2 regions of the Lentzea chajnantorensis genome follow, and region 2 is predicted to be linked to the other one. Evidence: riboswitches for the same ligand, from Rfam matches in the RefSeq annotation. Region 2 holds a riboswitch; the other holds the start of a gene.
What was found. Region 2 has a riboswitch for S-adenosylmethionine ahead of thrC (threonine synthase). Riboswitches for the same ligand answer to the same signal wherever they lie in the genome.
Positions count from the first base shown of each region.

Region 1: another riboswitch for S-adenosylmethionine. It lies ahead of ACVDFE_RS14450 (aminotransferase class V-fold PLP-dependent enzyme); the one in region 2 lies ahead of thrC (threonine synthase).

Region 1 covers NZ_JBSDZT010000002.1:2,781,547-2,788,819, reverse strand. The annotation lists gene ACVDFE_RS14475 (inositol monophosphatase family protein) at 1-582, opposite strand, end outside; gene ACVDFE_RS14470 (LysR family transcriptional regulator) at 607-1,506, shown strand; gene ACVDFE_RS14465 (NAD(P)-dependent oxidoreductase) at 1,480-2,088, opposite strand; gene ACVDFE_RS14460 (RluA family pseudouridine synthase) at 2,173-3,057, opposite strand; gene lspA (signal peptidase II) at 3,099-3,818, opposite strand; gene ACVDFE_RS14450 (aminotransferase class V-fold PLP-dependent enzyme) at 3,842-5,173, opposite strand; SAM riboswitch class IV at 5,208-5,322, opposite strand; gene ACVDFE_RS14445 (potassium/proton antiporter) at 5,395-6,873, opposite strand; gene ACVDFE_RS14440 (M28 family metallopeptidase) at 7,007-7,273, shown strand, end outside.
Region 2 covers NZ_JBSDZT010000002.1:8,109,483-8,116,755, forward strand. The annotation lists gene rpsT (30S ribosomal protein S20) at 178-444, shown strand; gene holA (DNA polymerase III subunit delta) at 646-1,623, opposite strand; SAM riboswitch class I at 1,702-1,821, shown strand; gene thrC (threonine synthase) at 1,833-3,089, shown strand; gene ACVDFE_RS38845 (DNA internalization-related competence protein ComEC/Rec2) at 3,169-5,922, opposite strand; gene ACVDFE_RS38850 (helix-hairpin-helix domain-containing protein) at 6,944-7,273, opposite strand, start outside.

The DNA.
Region 1 (7,273 bases), 5.3 Mb from region 2:
GGCGGCGACCTGGGCGAGCTGGTGGGTCACCGGCACGGAGATCCGCACGTACAGGGCCTCCTTCGCCATCGCGCTGCAGGAGGCGCCGACCCGGTCGGCCATCTCCGGCCCCTGCCCCGGCTGGGCCTGCCCGGTCCCGGCCAGCGCACCGTCCAGCGAGGTCTTCGCGGACACGCGCAGCCGCACCCCGTTGAGGAACGCGCCCTCGCCCTCGGCCGCGGTGAACATCTCGTCGAACAACGGGAAGTGCACGGCGGCCAGCACCGGGCGGCCGTCGCGGACGAGGCTCACGCCGATGTTCCAGTCGGTCATGCCGTGGACGGCGTTCATGTTGCCGCCCACCGGGTCGACGAGCCACCACTCGCCCGGCTCCAGCGGGCCGGAGCCGTGCTCGTCGTCGAGCCAGCGCGCCCGCGGCCGGATCGCGGCGAGCTCGGGGCGCAGCAGGTCGACGACGGCCGCGTCGTTGGCGCGCACGCCGGCGACGACCGCGTCGAGGTCCGCAGCGCGCGACTCCGGCGAGTAGCGCTTGAGCATCCGGGCTCCTGCGCGGCGAACGGCCGCGACGAGTTCCGCGTTCACGGTTCCTCCATACGATGTCTGTTCATGCAAGCGGATCTGAACCTGCTGACCGTGCTCGACGCCCTGCTCGAGGAGGGCAGCGTGATGGGCGCGGCCGAACGGCTGCACCTGTCGTCACCCGCGGTCAGCCGCACGCTGGGGCGGATCAGGAAGGTCACCGGAGACGACATCCTGGTGCGCACCGGTCATTCGATGACGCCGACGCCGTACGCGCTCGGGATCGCCGACGAGGTGCACCGGCTGGTGCGCCAGGCCAACGCCGTGCTGGCACCGAGTCGTGCGCTCGACCTGGCCGAACTGGACCGCACGTTCACCGTGCGGTGCCACGACGCGCTGGCCTCGTCACTGGTGCCGGCGCTGGTCGCCCGGGTCGCGGAACGGGCACCCGGTGTGCGGTTGCGGGTGCTCGCCGAGCACTCCGGTGACACCGACGACCTGCGGCACGGCCGGGTCGACCTGGAGCTCGGCGGCGGCGCACCGGCGTTGCCGGAGTTCCGGTCGGAGACGCTCGGCCACGACCCGCTGGCCGTCGCGCTGCGCCCGGACCACCCGTGCGCGGGCGGGCTCGACCTCCCGGCGTACGCGGCACACCCGCACGTCGTGGTGTCCCGCCGCGGCCGGCTCACCGCGCCGATCGACGACCTGTTGGCAGCGGAAGGCTTGCAGCGCAGGGTGATCGCGACGGTGGCGACCGTCCACTCCGCACTGCAGATCGCGGTCGCGAGCCACGCGCTGGTCACCACCACGGCGATCCTGTGCCGCCCGCTGATCGAGGCGTTCGGGCTCGTCACCCTGCCGTTGCCGGTCGAGTCGCCGCCGGCACCGGTGAACTGCAACTGGCACCAGCGCTACGACTCCGACCTCGCCCACGCGTGGTTGCGCGAGCAGGTGCGGGCGTCATTCGCCGAGGTGGTCCAGCGGTAGCGCGACGGCACCGGCGAACCGCGGCGACTCGGCCTCGTCGAGCATCGCCGCGGCCACGGTCTCGCGGCTGACCTGAGCGGTGAGGTCGAACGGCGGCGCGGCGTCCAGCCCGACCGTGCGCCGCTCGGGGCTGAGCGGCCCGTCGGAGAGCACACCGGCGTGGAAGACCGTGCCACCGGCGGCGAGGACGGTCTCGTCGGCCGCCACCTTGTCGGCGATCCGGTCGCCGAGGAACTCCTCCAGCACACGGCCACCATCACCGGCGGCCGCGCGCGACGGGCCGGTGCCGTACGCGCCGAGCCAGATGACCCGTTCCGGTCCGGCGGCGACGACGGCCTTCGCACCGTCGAGCAGGACACCGGGCCGGTCCGTGCCGAGGCCGGAGAGGACGACGGTGCCCCCGGCGACGGCGAGGCTCGCCGGGTCGGCCACGTCACCCGCGACCTTGCGCAGGTCCGGGTGGTCGAGCGCGATCTTGCCGGGATCGCGGGCGATCGCCGTGACCGCGTGGCCGCGGGCCAGGGCCTGCCGGGTGAGGGCGAGGCCGGTGCGGCCGGAGGCGGCTAGGACGGTGAGGTTCATGCCGAGAACGCTATGAGCGGCACCGATCAACATCAAATGAAACGTCGTCAACCGGTGATTTACCCAGACGCAATCGGCCTGCGGTCAGCCTTCCTCGCGCAGCTGCTCCAGGGACGCGGCGAGGTCCGCCGGGTACTCGGAGGTGTAGGTGACCCACTCGCCCGTGCCGGGGTGGTGGAACCCGAGCTGGCGCGCGTGCAGCCACTGCCGCGCCACGCCGAGCCGCTTGGCCAGCGTGGGGTCCGCGCCGTAGGTCAGGTCGCCCACGCACGGGTGGTGCAGCGCCGAGAAGTGCACGCGGATCTGGTGCGTGCGGCCGGTCTCCAGGTGCACCTCGACGAACGACGCCGCGCGGAACGCCTCGATCACCTCGTAGTGGGTGATCGACGGCTTGCCGGAGTTCATCACGGCGAACTTGTAGTCGTGCTTGGGGTGCCGGTCGATCGGCGCGTCGATGGTGCCCTTGATCGGGTCCGGGTGGCCCTGGACGATCGCGTGGTAGACCTTGTCGACGGTCCGCTCCTTGAACGCGTGCTTGAGCGCCGAGTACGCCGACTCGGACTTCGCGACGACCATCACGCCGGTGGTGCCGACGTCGAGGCGGTGCACGACGCCCTGGCGTTCCGCGGCACCCGAGGTCGCGACCCGGTGACCGGCGGCGGCGAGACCGCCCACGACGGTCGGGCCGGTCCAGCCCGGCGAGGGGTGCACGGCCACGCCGACGGGCTTGTCCACGACGATGATGTCGTCGTCCTCGTGGATCACGACCAGGCCCTCGACCGGGATGGCCTGCACGGTCACCGGCTGCGGCGGGGCCGGCAGGGTGATCTCCAGCATCGCGCCGGCCGTGAGCCGGTCGGACTTGCCCACGACCCGGCCGTCGATCAGCACGTCGTCGGCGTCGGCGATGGCGGCCACCGCGGTGCGGGACAGGCCCAGCAGCTTCGCGAGGCCCGCGTCGACGCGCATGCCGTCCAGACCGTCGGGAATGGGCAGCGTTCGGTATCCGCTCACGCGTCGATCTTCTCCTTGTGAACCGTCCCGTCGTAGTCGTGCTGCAGCAGCGCCAAGACGATGATCGTCGCGCCACCGCAGACGATCGCCATGTCGGCGACGTTGAACACCGGCCACACCTGGCCGAACGGGTCGAACAACGACAGGAAGTCCACCACGTGGCCGCGCATCGGGCCGGGCGCGCGGAACAGCCGGTCGGCGAGGTTGCCGACGGCGCCGCCGAGCACCAGCCCGAGACCGACCGCCCAGGGCGTCGAGCGCAGGTCGCGCGCGATCCAGGTGATGAACCCGACGACCCCGAACGCGATCAGCGCGAGGATCCACGTCCACCCCTCGGCCAGCCCGAAGGCGGCACCGGGATTGCGGACGAACGTCAGGTGCAGCAGCCCGCCGAACAGCTGGATCGGCTCTGACCGCTCCAGGAACGCCACGGAGAGGACTTTCGTGAGGACGTCCAGCGCCAGCACACCGGCGGCCAGCACCGCGAGGTAGGTGGTCCGCGGCTCCGGCAGCGAGCCGGTGATCGAGAACTCGGGTTCGGCGTCCGGCTCGGAGACCGTCAGCGCCCGCTCGGGCTGCTCGATCTCGCGCCGGTCCTCGGCCTCAGCGGTCACCACAGGCGCGACCTGCGGCTCTGCGACCGGTTCCGGCGCGCTGGACTGCTCCTCGGCAGTCTCGTCAGCGGCCTTCGCCGGGGCCTTGGACTCGTCACTCACCAGGTCATTGTCCACTACCTGGACTACGCGAGGAACGGCGGCAGGGTTCGGCTGTCGTCCTCGGCCACCCAGCGGCCGTCGCGCTGCGCGTAGGTCCACTTCGGACCTTCGGTGACGAGAGTGCGCAGCGCGGCCACCAAACGGTCCACGTGCTCGGCCGTCGTCCCGAGACCGATCGACGCGCGCACGGCGCGGTCTTCGTGCGAACCGGCCTTCTTCACCAGACGTCCCACGACCACATGGGCGCAGAACGCGCCGTCACGCACGCCGACGCCGTACTCGGCCGACAGCGCCGCCGCGAGGAAGCCCGCGTCGAAGCCGGGGACCGTGAAGCTCACGACGCCCACGCGGTCGACGTCGGTGAGGATCGAGAGCTCGCGCAGGCCGGGGATGGCGCGCAGGCCGTCCCGCAGCCGCTGCAGCAGCTCCTGCTCGTGCGCGATCGTCTGCTCCCAGTGCCGCGACAGGATCTCGCAGGCCGCGGCCAGCGCGTGCACGCCGATGACGTTCGGGCTGCCCGCCTCGTGCCGCTCCGGCACCGCGGACCACGCGACGCCGAGCCGGTCGCCGTGGTCGGTCACCTTCGCCGTGGCGCCGCCGCCCACCAGGTAGGGCTGGGCCTGCTGCAACCAGTCGGACCGGCCGACGAGCACACCGGCGCCGAACGGCGCGTAGATCTTGTGGCCGGAGAACGCCAGGTAGTCCACGCCCAGCTCACGGGCGTCGATCGGGCGGTGCGGGGCGAGCTGCGCGGCGTCGAGCGCGATGCGGGCGCCGTGCCTGCGGGCGACCTTCGCGAGCTCGGCGACCGGCCACAGCTCCCCCGTGACGTTGGACGCCCCGGTGACGATCACGAGCCGAGGACCGACCGGGGCGGCGGCCAACGCCCGGTCCAGCGCGACGAGTGCCGCGCCGGACGAGGAAGGAGTGGAGATGCGCTGCACGTTCGGCCCGCGCCACGGCAGCAGCGCGGCGTGGTGCTCGCTGTCGAACAGCACGACCGCGGTGCCCTTGGGCACGCTGCGGGCCAGCAGGTTCAGCGCGTCAGTGGTGTTGCGGGTGAAGACGACGGCGTCGGTGGAGCGGGCGCCCACGAACCGCCGGACGCGGTCACGCGCCTGCTCGTAGACGCGGGTCGACACCTGGGAGGCGAAGCCGGCGCCGCGGTGCACGCTCGCGTACCAGGGCAGCAGCTCGTCGACGGCGTCGCGCACCTCCCGCAGGCAGGGGGCGGAGGCGGCGTGGTCGAGGTTGGCGTAGGTGACGCGCTCTCCGGTCACCAGCGGGACGCGCAGGTCGGAACCGACGACGGCGGGAACCTTGGTGGTGGTGTCCGGGGTGATCGCGAGCGTCATCGAGCTGCCTCCTGGGCCGGGGGGCCTTCTCGGAGGCCCGCGCTTGACCGGCGCCCTGCGCGCCGGACCAGGTCCTCACCAAGGGCACCCCACCGCGGTTGGAGGGTTGCCGGCCAGCAAGCTTGGGCTTGACGCTGGCTCTCATGACCTGCCGACGACGTTAGCGGGCGCGTCACGATCCGTCGACACCTGATCACATCGTGAGAAGCGTCGGGGACCGACTATTCGCCGGTCTCGCCCTTCCACCGCGCGTAACGACCGGCCCGGTCCACGGCGCGAACCCGCCGTTCGGTGGCGTCGCGCGCCTCTTCTGTGGTCACGATGAGCAACTGGTCGCCGGTCTGCAGCCGGGTCGTCGGAAGTGGCGTGAAGCTCTTGCCCGAGCGCACCACGAGGCTCACCGTGGCGCCGGTGGGCATGCGCAGCTCGGTCATGTAGACGCCGTGCAGCTTCGACCCGCGCTGGATGTGCACCTGCAGCAGCTCGGCGCCGAGCTCGTCCAGCGGCGAGGAGTCGACCTGGACCTCCTGCGGCTCGCTCGCGTTGACCAGCCCGAGCCGCCGCGCGAGGAACGGCAGCGTCGTGCCCTGCACCACCGTGAGGACGATGACCAGCAGGAACACCGCGTCGACCAGCTCGCGCGCACCCTCGACGCCCTGGATGAGCGGGATCAGCGCGAACACGATCGGCACCGCGCCGCGCAGCCCCGACCAGGAGAGGAACGCCTGTTCCCGCCACGGCACCTTGAACGGCAGCAACGACAGCACCACCGACAGCGGGCGCGCCACGAACGTGAGCACCACGCCCGCGATCAGCGCGGGCACCAGCACGTCGAGCAGCCGGGACGGCGAGGCGTAGAGGCCGAGCAGGACGAACAGGCCGATCTGGGCCAGCCAGCCGAGCCCCTCGGCGAACGACAGGGTGTCGGCGCGGTGCGGCAGCCGGGCGTTGCCCAGGACCAGCGCGGCGACGTAGGTGGCGAGGAAACCGGACGCGTGCGCCAGGTCGCCCGCGGTGTAGGCGATCACGCAGACGGCGACGGTGGCGAGCGGGTAGAGGCCGGTGGCGGGCAGGGCCGCGTGCCGCAGTCCCGTGCCGCCCAGCCAGCCGAGCGCGACGCCGATCAGCGCGCCCGCTCCCAGCTCGTAGAGCACCAGCAGCGGTGCCGTCCACGAGATCTGGTCGGACGAGGCGAGCAGCACGACCGCGATGTAGACGGGCGCGTCGTTGAGGCCGGACTCCAGTTCGAGCGCGCCGGTGAGCCGTGCCCCCACCCCCAGCGACCGCAGGACGCTGAACACGGCCGCCGCGTCCGTGGACGACAGCACCGCACCCCAGAGCAGCGCCATCCGCCAGTCGAGGCCCAGCAGGTGGTGCAGCGCGGTTCCGGTGATGGCGACGCTCACCGCAACGGCCACTGTGGACAGTGCGACGCCCAGCCAGAGCGAGGTCTTGACCGCGTGCCACCGGGTCGTCAGCCCGCCCTCGGTCAGGATCAGCACCAGCGCCGCGATCCCGAGGGACTGGGTGAGGCCGGCGTCTTCGAAGTCGATGCCGAGCACCGACTCGCCCAGGAGCACGCCGATGCCCAGGTACAGCAGGAGTGAGGGCAGCCCGAGGCGGATCGACACCCGGACCGCGATCACGGAGATCAGCAGGACCGCGGCACCGACGCCCAGGACAACCGTGACATCACCCACCCGGACCATTCTGGTTGATCACCACCGAGTTGAACTAATCCGACGCGAAACCGACCTTCGCCCCTAGCGCGGCTCATGCACGGCAGAGCATGTTGATCAGTGGCTCAATCCCTACCCTGCACGGAGTTGAACCATGAGGATCCTGATCGCGCTGGCGGCCGCCCTGACGGTGGCCGGAACCGCGCCGGCGCAAGCGGCCGCTCCGGCGGTCCTGGCAGCACCCGACATCAGCGTCGCGAACGTCCAGGCGCACCTGAACCAGCTCCAGTCGATCGCCACCGCCAACGGCGGCAACCGCGCCCACGGCAGGCCCGGTTACCTGGCCTCGGTGAACTGGGTGAAGGGCAAGCTGGACGCGGCCGGCTTCACCACCCGCGTCCAGTCGTTCACCAGCAACGGC
Region 2 (7,273 bases):
ACGGCGTTCGTGCTGTCAGCTCGTGCCGACCAGGCCGGGTTCACGGTGCGCTGAGCTGGCCTGATATCCTTCGTCGTCGTGAACGCGCGGCGCTCCGCCGTGGAGGAGAGCCGGCTCTCGCCGGTGCCGACCAAGCGCGTCACGAACTCCGGTTTCGACACAGAAGGGTGATGTCGCATGGCGAACATCAAGTCCCAGCTCAAGCGGATCAAGACCAACGAGAAGGCGCGCCTGCGCAACAAGTCGGTCAAGTCGTCCCTCAAGACGGCCATCCGCAAGTTCCGCGAGGCTGCCGAGGCCGGTGACAAGGCGAAGGCCCTGGAGCTGCTGCAGGACGCGTCCCGCAAGCTCGACAAGGCCGCCACCAAGGGCGTCATCCACGCCAACCAGGCCGCCAACAAGAAGTCGGCGATGGCGCTGCGCGCGAACCAGCTCGAGGGCTGATTCCGCTCACCTCAGAGCCGTCGGGAAGGGCTCGCTCCTCGTGGAGCGGGCCCTTTTCGCTGTTCTGGTGGGGATGAGGGCCATGGAGTCGCTCCACGCATTCACCTCATTGGGCTTCACGACGCGCCGTTCCGTGCGGAAGCTGGCGCGGCACGGTCAATTCCGGTGCGTGGACGGTTCCGCGGGAACGCCGCGAGGGTGCTACCGGCGGCCGTGTGCCGCCACGATCCGCAGCACGGCGCGCTCCAGCGCGTAGTCGGCGTCGGCGGCCACGCCCTTCACGTCGGCGTTGAGCCCCGCGACCACCTGCATCGCGTCCGCGAGACCCGCCTGCTCCCAGCCGCGGGCCTGCGCCTGAGCTTTCTTGATCTTCCACGGCGGCATGCCGAGCGGACCGGCCAGGCTGAACGGGTCGGCCCGGCCCACCGCGGAGACGCGTGCGACCGTGCGCACCGCGTCCGCCAGCGCGTCGGCGACCAGCACGTGCGGCACACCGAGCTGCATGGCCCACCGCAACGACTCCATCGCGCCCGCACGGTCACCGGTGACGGCCTTCTCCGCGACGGCGAAACCGGTCACCTCGGCCTTGCCCTGGTGGTAGCGGCGGATCTCCTCGACCGTCACCTTGCCGTCGGTGTCCGACACCAGCTGGGAGGCCGCCGCGGCGAGCTCGCGCAGGTTCGTGCCCACGGCGTCGATGAGCGTCGCGACCGCCTCGGGGTCGATCTTGCCGCCTGCCTGCCGCACCTCGTTGCGCACGAACGCCTCGCGCTCGGCCGACTTGGTGACCTTGCCGCACTCGGTGACCGCCGCACCGGCCTTCTTCAGCTGGCCGGGCAGGTCCTTGGCCGCCTTGCTGCGGCCGCCACCGGTGTGCACGACGACGAGCGTCACCCCGTCCGCGGGCGCCTTGAGGTAGGAGAGCACCGTGTCGGCGATCTCCTTGCTGATGTCCTGCGCGTTCTGCAGGACGATCACCCGGCCCTCGGCGAACAGCGACGGGCTCACCAGCTCGGCGAGCTCCGGCGGCGTGAGATCGCTCACCTGAACGCGGGTCAGGTCGGCCGACGCGTCGACCGCGCGCGCGGCCTCGAGTGCCGCCCGAACTGCGCGTTCGACCAGCAACTCCTCCTCGCCGACGACGAGGTGCAGTGACTCCGGTGCGCTCACGCTCCGCATCCTCCCACGTCCCGAATCGTGGACGTTTGTGGCCGAGCGGCGGAGACGTGCCGTACGTTGGTGGCCACAACTGAACACCGCTCATCCAGAGGGGCAGAGGGACCGGCCCGAAGAAGCCCCGGCAACCGGCGTCAGCGCTATGCGCAGACGATCACGGTGCCAATTCCGACCCGTTCGATTTCGCGGGAAAGATGAGGAGATACCTCGCGATGACTGCTGTCACTGTGCCCACGAGCACCAAGTTCGACCTCGGCCCCGCCCGCGCGCTGCTGTGCCGTGAGTGCGGAAATGAGACCCCTCTCGCTCCGGAATACGCCTGTCTCGAGTGTTTCGGGCCGCTGGAAGTGGCCTACGACTTCGGCAAGGTGCGGCGCGAGGACATCGAGGCCGGCCCCCGCTCGATCTGGCGCTACCGCGGCCTTCTGCCCGTTCCGTCCACTGTGGAACAGCACCCGAACACCGACCCCGGCGGCACCCGCCTGGTCGAGGCCGACCGCCTCGCGAAGGCGCTGGGCGTACGCAAGGTCTGGGTGAAGGACGACACCGGCAACCCCACCCACTCCTTCAAGGACCGCGTGGTCGGCGTGGCACTGGCCGCCGCCCGCGAGCTCGGCTTCAAGGTCCTGGCCTGCCCCTCCACCGGCAACCTCGCCAACGCCGTCGCCGCGGCCGCCGCCCGCGCCGGCTGGGAGTCCGTCGTACTGGTCCCCTCCTCCCTGGAACGCGCCAAGATCCTCATGAGCGCCGTCTACGAGGGCGCCCTGATCGCCGTCGACGGCAACTACGACGACGTCAACCGCCTCGCCCAGGAGCTCGCCGCCGAACACGAGGACTGGGCGTTCGTGAACGTCAACGTCCGCCCGTACTACGCGGAGGGCTCCAAGACCCTCGGCTACGAGGTCGCCGAGCAGCTCGGCTGGCGCCTGCCCGACCAGATCGTCGTGCCGGTCGCCTCCGGCTCCCAGCTCACCAAGATCGACAAGGCCTTCCGCGAGCTCGGCCAGCTCGACCTCGTCGAGGCCTCCCCGTACCGCGTGTTCGGCGCCCAGGCCACCGGCTGCTCGCCCGTGTCCACCGCCTTCAAGGACGGCCACGACGTCATCCGCCCGGTCCGCCCCGACACCATCGCCCGCTCGCTGGCGATCGGTGCCCCCGCCGACGGCCCGTACGTGCTCGACACGGTCCGCCGCACCAACGGCGCCATCGAGGACGTGACCGACGAAGAGGTCGTCGAGGGCATCAAGCTCCTCGCCCGCACCGAGGGCATCTTCGCCGAGACCGCCGGCGGCGTGACCGTGGCGACGGCGAAGAAGCTGATCGAGACGGGCCAGCTCGACCCCGACGGCGAGACCGTCCTGCTGATCACCGGTGACGGCCTCAAGACCCTCGACGCCCTCGGCGACACGATCGGCCCGCGCGCCACTGTGCCGCCGTCGGCCGAGGCCGTGCTCAAGGCACTGGGCTAGGTCGTTCGTTCAGCAGATCACCTCCTCCCGGTCCGGGGACGTCCGCGTCCCCGGACCGCGTCGTTTCACGCGGTGAGCGTCAGAGGGTGATCGCGGCCGACTTCGTCCAGCCCGTGCGCGGGAAGCGGCGCAGCTCGTCGCGAACGTGCGGGCCGACCGGTTCCACCTCGGCGCGCCAGGCCACGATCCGTTGCGGCCACGGGGCTTCTGCTTTGAGGGCGTTGTAGTGGTACTCGTGCCAGACGTCCGGGGCGATGCGCATGCCGTCGTCGAACACGTGCTCGGCGACGAGGTCGTAGGCGGCGTCCGCGTCGGCGGCCTCCGTGGGTGGCAGCACGTGCGTGGCGCGGGCGCGGTAGGTGATGGCGCGGCTGCCGTCCTCCAGTGTTTCGCAGAGGTAGTAGGCGAAGTCGGGCTTCAGTTCGTCGTGCGGCCACTGGGTGGCGGGGTAACCGGGCTGCCACATCGCCCAGGCGAAACCGGGCGTGCCGCCGGGAATCGGGTAGCGCGCGTTGTGGAGCCTGATCCAGACCTGGTCCATCTTCCTTCTCCTTTTCCTTCGTACGACTCGGCTTCCTGGCAACACCGCCAGGTCGCCGTCCTTGTCCGTGCGCAACACCAGGGCGCCACCCGCCCGCAGCGCGTCGATCACCTGCGGGCTCGGGTGCCCGTAGCGGTTGCCGGTGCCGACGCTCACCAGTGCGATCCGCGGTCGCACGCGTTCCAGGAACGCGGGCAACGAGGAACGTGAGCCGTGGTGGGGCACCTTGAGCACCTCGGCCCCCAGGTCCCGCTCCCCCAGCAACGCGGCCTGGCCGGCCAGTTCGACGTCACCGGTGAGCAGCACCCGGCCCGCGGGTGTGGTGGCCCGCAGTACGAGCGAGTAGTCGTTCACGACCGTGTTCGTCTCCGCGACGACCGGTTGCCGCCGCGGGCCCAGCACCTCCAGTTCCAGCCCCGGCCAGGCGAACCGCTCACCCGCCTTCGGTTCCAGCACCCGCACGCCATTCGCGCGCGCCTGCTCGTTGACCTCCTTCCACGCCCACGCCGGCTCCTTGAGCGGTCCCACCGCCACCGCGCCCACCGCACGCCCGGCGAGCACCGCCTGCAGACCGCCGATGTGGTCGGCGTGCAGGTGCGACAGCACGATCAGCGGGATCCGCGTGATCCCCAACGTCCTCAGGCACCGGTCGATCGCGCCGGGGTCGGGCCCGGTGTCGACCACAACCGCGCGGTCGGCCTCCGCAGTGGCCAGCACGAGCGCGTCGCCTTGGCCGACGTCGCAGCTCACGACTTTCCAGCCGGCCGGTGGCCACATCGGCGCGATGGTCCGCATCGGCACCAGCGCCACGAAGCCGCCGACGAGGAGCGCGACCGTCAGCACCCGCGTCTTCTTGTTGCGCAACAACAGGAAGACGATCGCCGTGACCACCGCCAGCGCGAGCCCGCCGACCCAGCCCTCCGGCCAGCTCAGCGACGCACCCGGCACCGTCGCCGCGTGCCGCCCGACCAGGACCAGCCACGTCACGGCCGGCCCGGCCACGTGCACCACCACCTCGGCAGCCGGTGGGAACAGCGGCGCGATGACCGCCGCCACCACACCCAGCACCGTCGCGGGTGCCACCACCGGTGCGACGGCCAGGTTCGCGAGCACCGACACGAGGCTGATCTGCCCCGACAACCCGACCACGAGCGGAGCCGTCGCGAGGCTGGCGACCGCGGGCACGGCAAGTGCTTCGGCGAACCCTTGCGGCACACCGCGTTCCTTCAGCCTGCGTGCCCATCTCGGTGCCACGAGCACCAACGCCGCCGTGGCCGTCACGGACAACGCGAACCCGGGATCGGCTCCCAGCGCCGGATCGACGAGCACCAGGACGAGCACCGTCGTCGCCAACGACGGCAGCGCTGACCGTTCGCGGCCGATGAACAGCGCCAGCAACGCGACGGCACCCATCACCGCGGCCCGCAGCACGCTCGGCTCGGGACCGGCCAGGGCCACAAACCCCACGAGTGCCACCAACGCACCCACCGCCGCCTTGCGCGGACCGGTCTTCCGCAGCAGCAGGTAGACCGCGCCGCAGACGATGGCCAGGTTCGCGCCGCTCACCGCGAGCAGGTGGGCCAGGCCCGCTGTCCGGAACTCGTCGACGACGCGCGGCACCATGTGCTCGGTGTCGCCCACCACCAACGCGGGCAGCAGTCCCGCCTCCTCCTCGCCGAGGGTGGCGCTGGCCCTGCTCAGGCCGTCGCGGAGGTGGTCGGCCCAGCGCTGCCAGGCCGGTGGCGGCTGCACGTCCGCCGGTGGCCCGCGGACCCGGAGCAGGGCGGAGGTGAGGTCGCCCGGTCTCGGCGGCGCGAGCGAGCCCTTCACCGTGACCCGCTGACCGGGCAGCAGATCACGCCACTGCGCGGCCGGCGCGAGGATGACGACGGTGGCCCCGTTCGCCGTCGCGGTGACGACGACGTGGTCCACCCCGGCCTGGTGCCCGCCGAACCCCGCGGCCCGGATGCCACGCGGTCTCGTGCTCAACTCCGCGGTCACCGTGGTCGTGCGGCCCTCGTCGGCGGCCAGGCGGAGCGGGTGGGTCTCGGCGCGCAGGACGTGGCTGCCGACCCAGGCACCGGCGATCGGGCCGGCGAGCAGGAGGGCGATCGCGCACGTCTTGGGCCACCACGCCCGGTGCCAGGCGATCAGGCCGACCGCGCCGGCGGACAGTCCGATGAGGACTGCGGCCTGCCAGCTCAGGTAGAGGCCGGACAGGGCCGTTGCCCACACCGCGGTGGCTGCGGGGACCAAGCGGTAGTCGTGGGTTACCGGGTGTCTGCGAGGCATGGTCGGGCCTTCGCTGTCGGGGCGCTTGGGGTGGGGTCGGTGAGGAGGGTGGCGAGTGCGCGGCGGTTGGAGCACCAGGCTCGGCGGCGCCAGGCTCGGCGTTGGGCGAGCAGGACGGCTGTTCCTGTGGACAGTCCGATGAGGACTGCCGTGTGGCGGGTCAGGAACAGGGCGGCCAGGGCGGTTGCCCATACAGCGGCGGTTGCGGGGATTAGGGGGTGGTCGTGGGCTGGGTGTCTGCGGGGCTCGGGTGTGGGAGGTCGCGCCGCGATGGTGGAGGACCGGGGCGCGGGGGCGGGAGATCGAGGTGCGGCCGTGGGAGACCGGGAGGCGGCGGTGGGAGGGCGGGGCGCGGCAGTGGGAGGCCGGGGCGTGGTGGCGGGGGCACGGCTGGTTGTTGTGCGGGTGCGGGCTCGGCGGTGTGGGAGGCCGTTCGGGGAGAACTCGCGGACGGTGACGAACGGGGTGCGCAGGAGGCCGGAGTACAGGCGGCCGGGGCGGGTGGACTGGTGCCAGATGAGGTCGGGTGCGGGCATGGCGACGATGCAAGGCATGGGAGTTCCTCTCGGCGAGTGCGAGGTGGGCTGTGGAACGCGCGGCGTCGGGCACGGGCGCGGGCGTGGGGTGGAGCGCGGGCGTGAGTGGGACGCGGGCGCGGGTGGGCAGGGCGCGGTGGGCAGGGCGCGGTGGGCAGGGCGCGGCGGGCAGGGCGCGGCGGGCAGGGCGCGGCGGGCAGGGCGCGGCGGGCAGGGCGCGGCGGGCAGGGCGCGGCGGGCAGGGCGCGGCGGGCAGGGCGCGGCGGGCAGGGCGCGGCGGGCAGGGCGCGGCGGGCAGGGCGCGGTGGGCAGGGCGCGGTGGGCAGGGCGCGGTGGGGCGCGTGGGGCGAGGTGTCGAGCGCCGGGCCTCGGGTGCGGGCCGTCAGCGGGGACGAGGTGCAGGCAGCCAGGGGCGGGCGAGGTCAGCGGGATGGCTGCGGGAGCCCGGCGTCTGGGATGGGGCCAGCGGGTGGAAGCGCTGGGGGTCAGGTGTGGACCAGGTCGGCGAGTTTCGCGAGTTTGGTGTCGCCGATGCCTTCCACGTCGCGGAGTTCGTCGACGGAGGCGAACGGGCCCTTGCGGGTGCGGTGGTCGACGATGCGCTGGGCGGTGACCGGGCCTACTCCGGGCAGGGAGTCGAGGTCGGTGGCCGAGGCAGTGTTCAGGTTCAGCTTGGCCGGGTGCACGGCCGCGGGTGGGGGTGGGATGCCGACCGCGATCTGTTCGCCGTCGGTCAGTTTGCGGGCCAGGTTGAGGCCGTGGAGGTCGGTGCCGGGGTGGATGCCGCCGGCCAGGCGCAGGGCGTCGGCGACGCG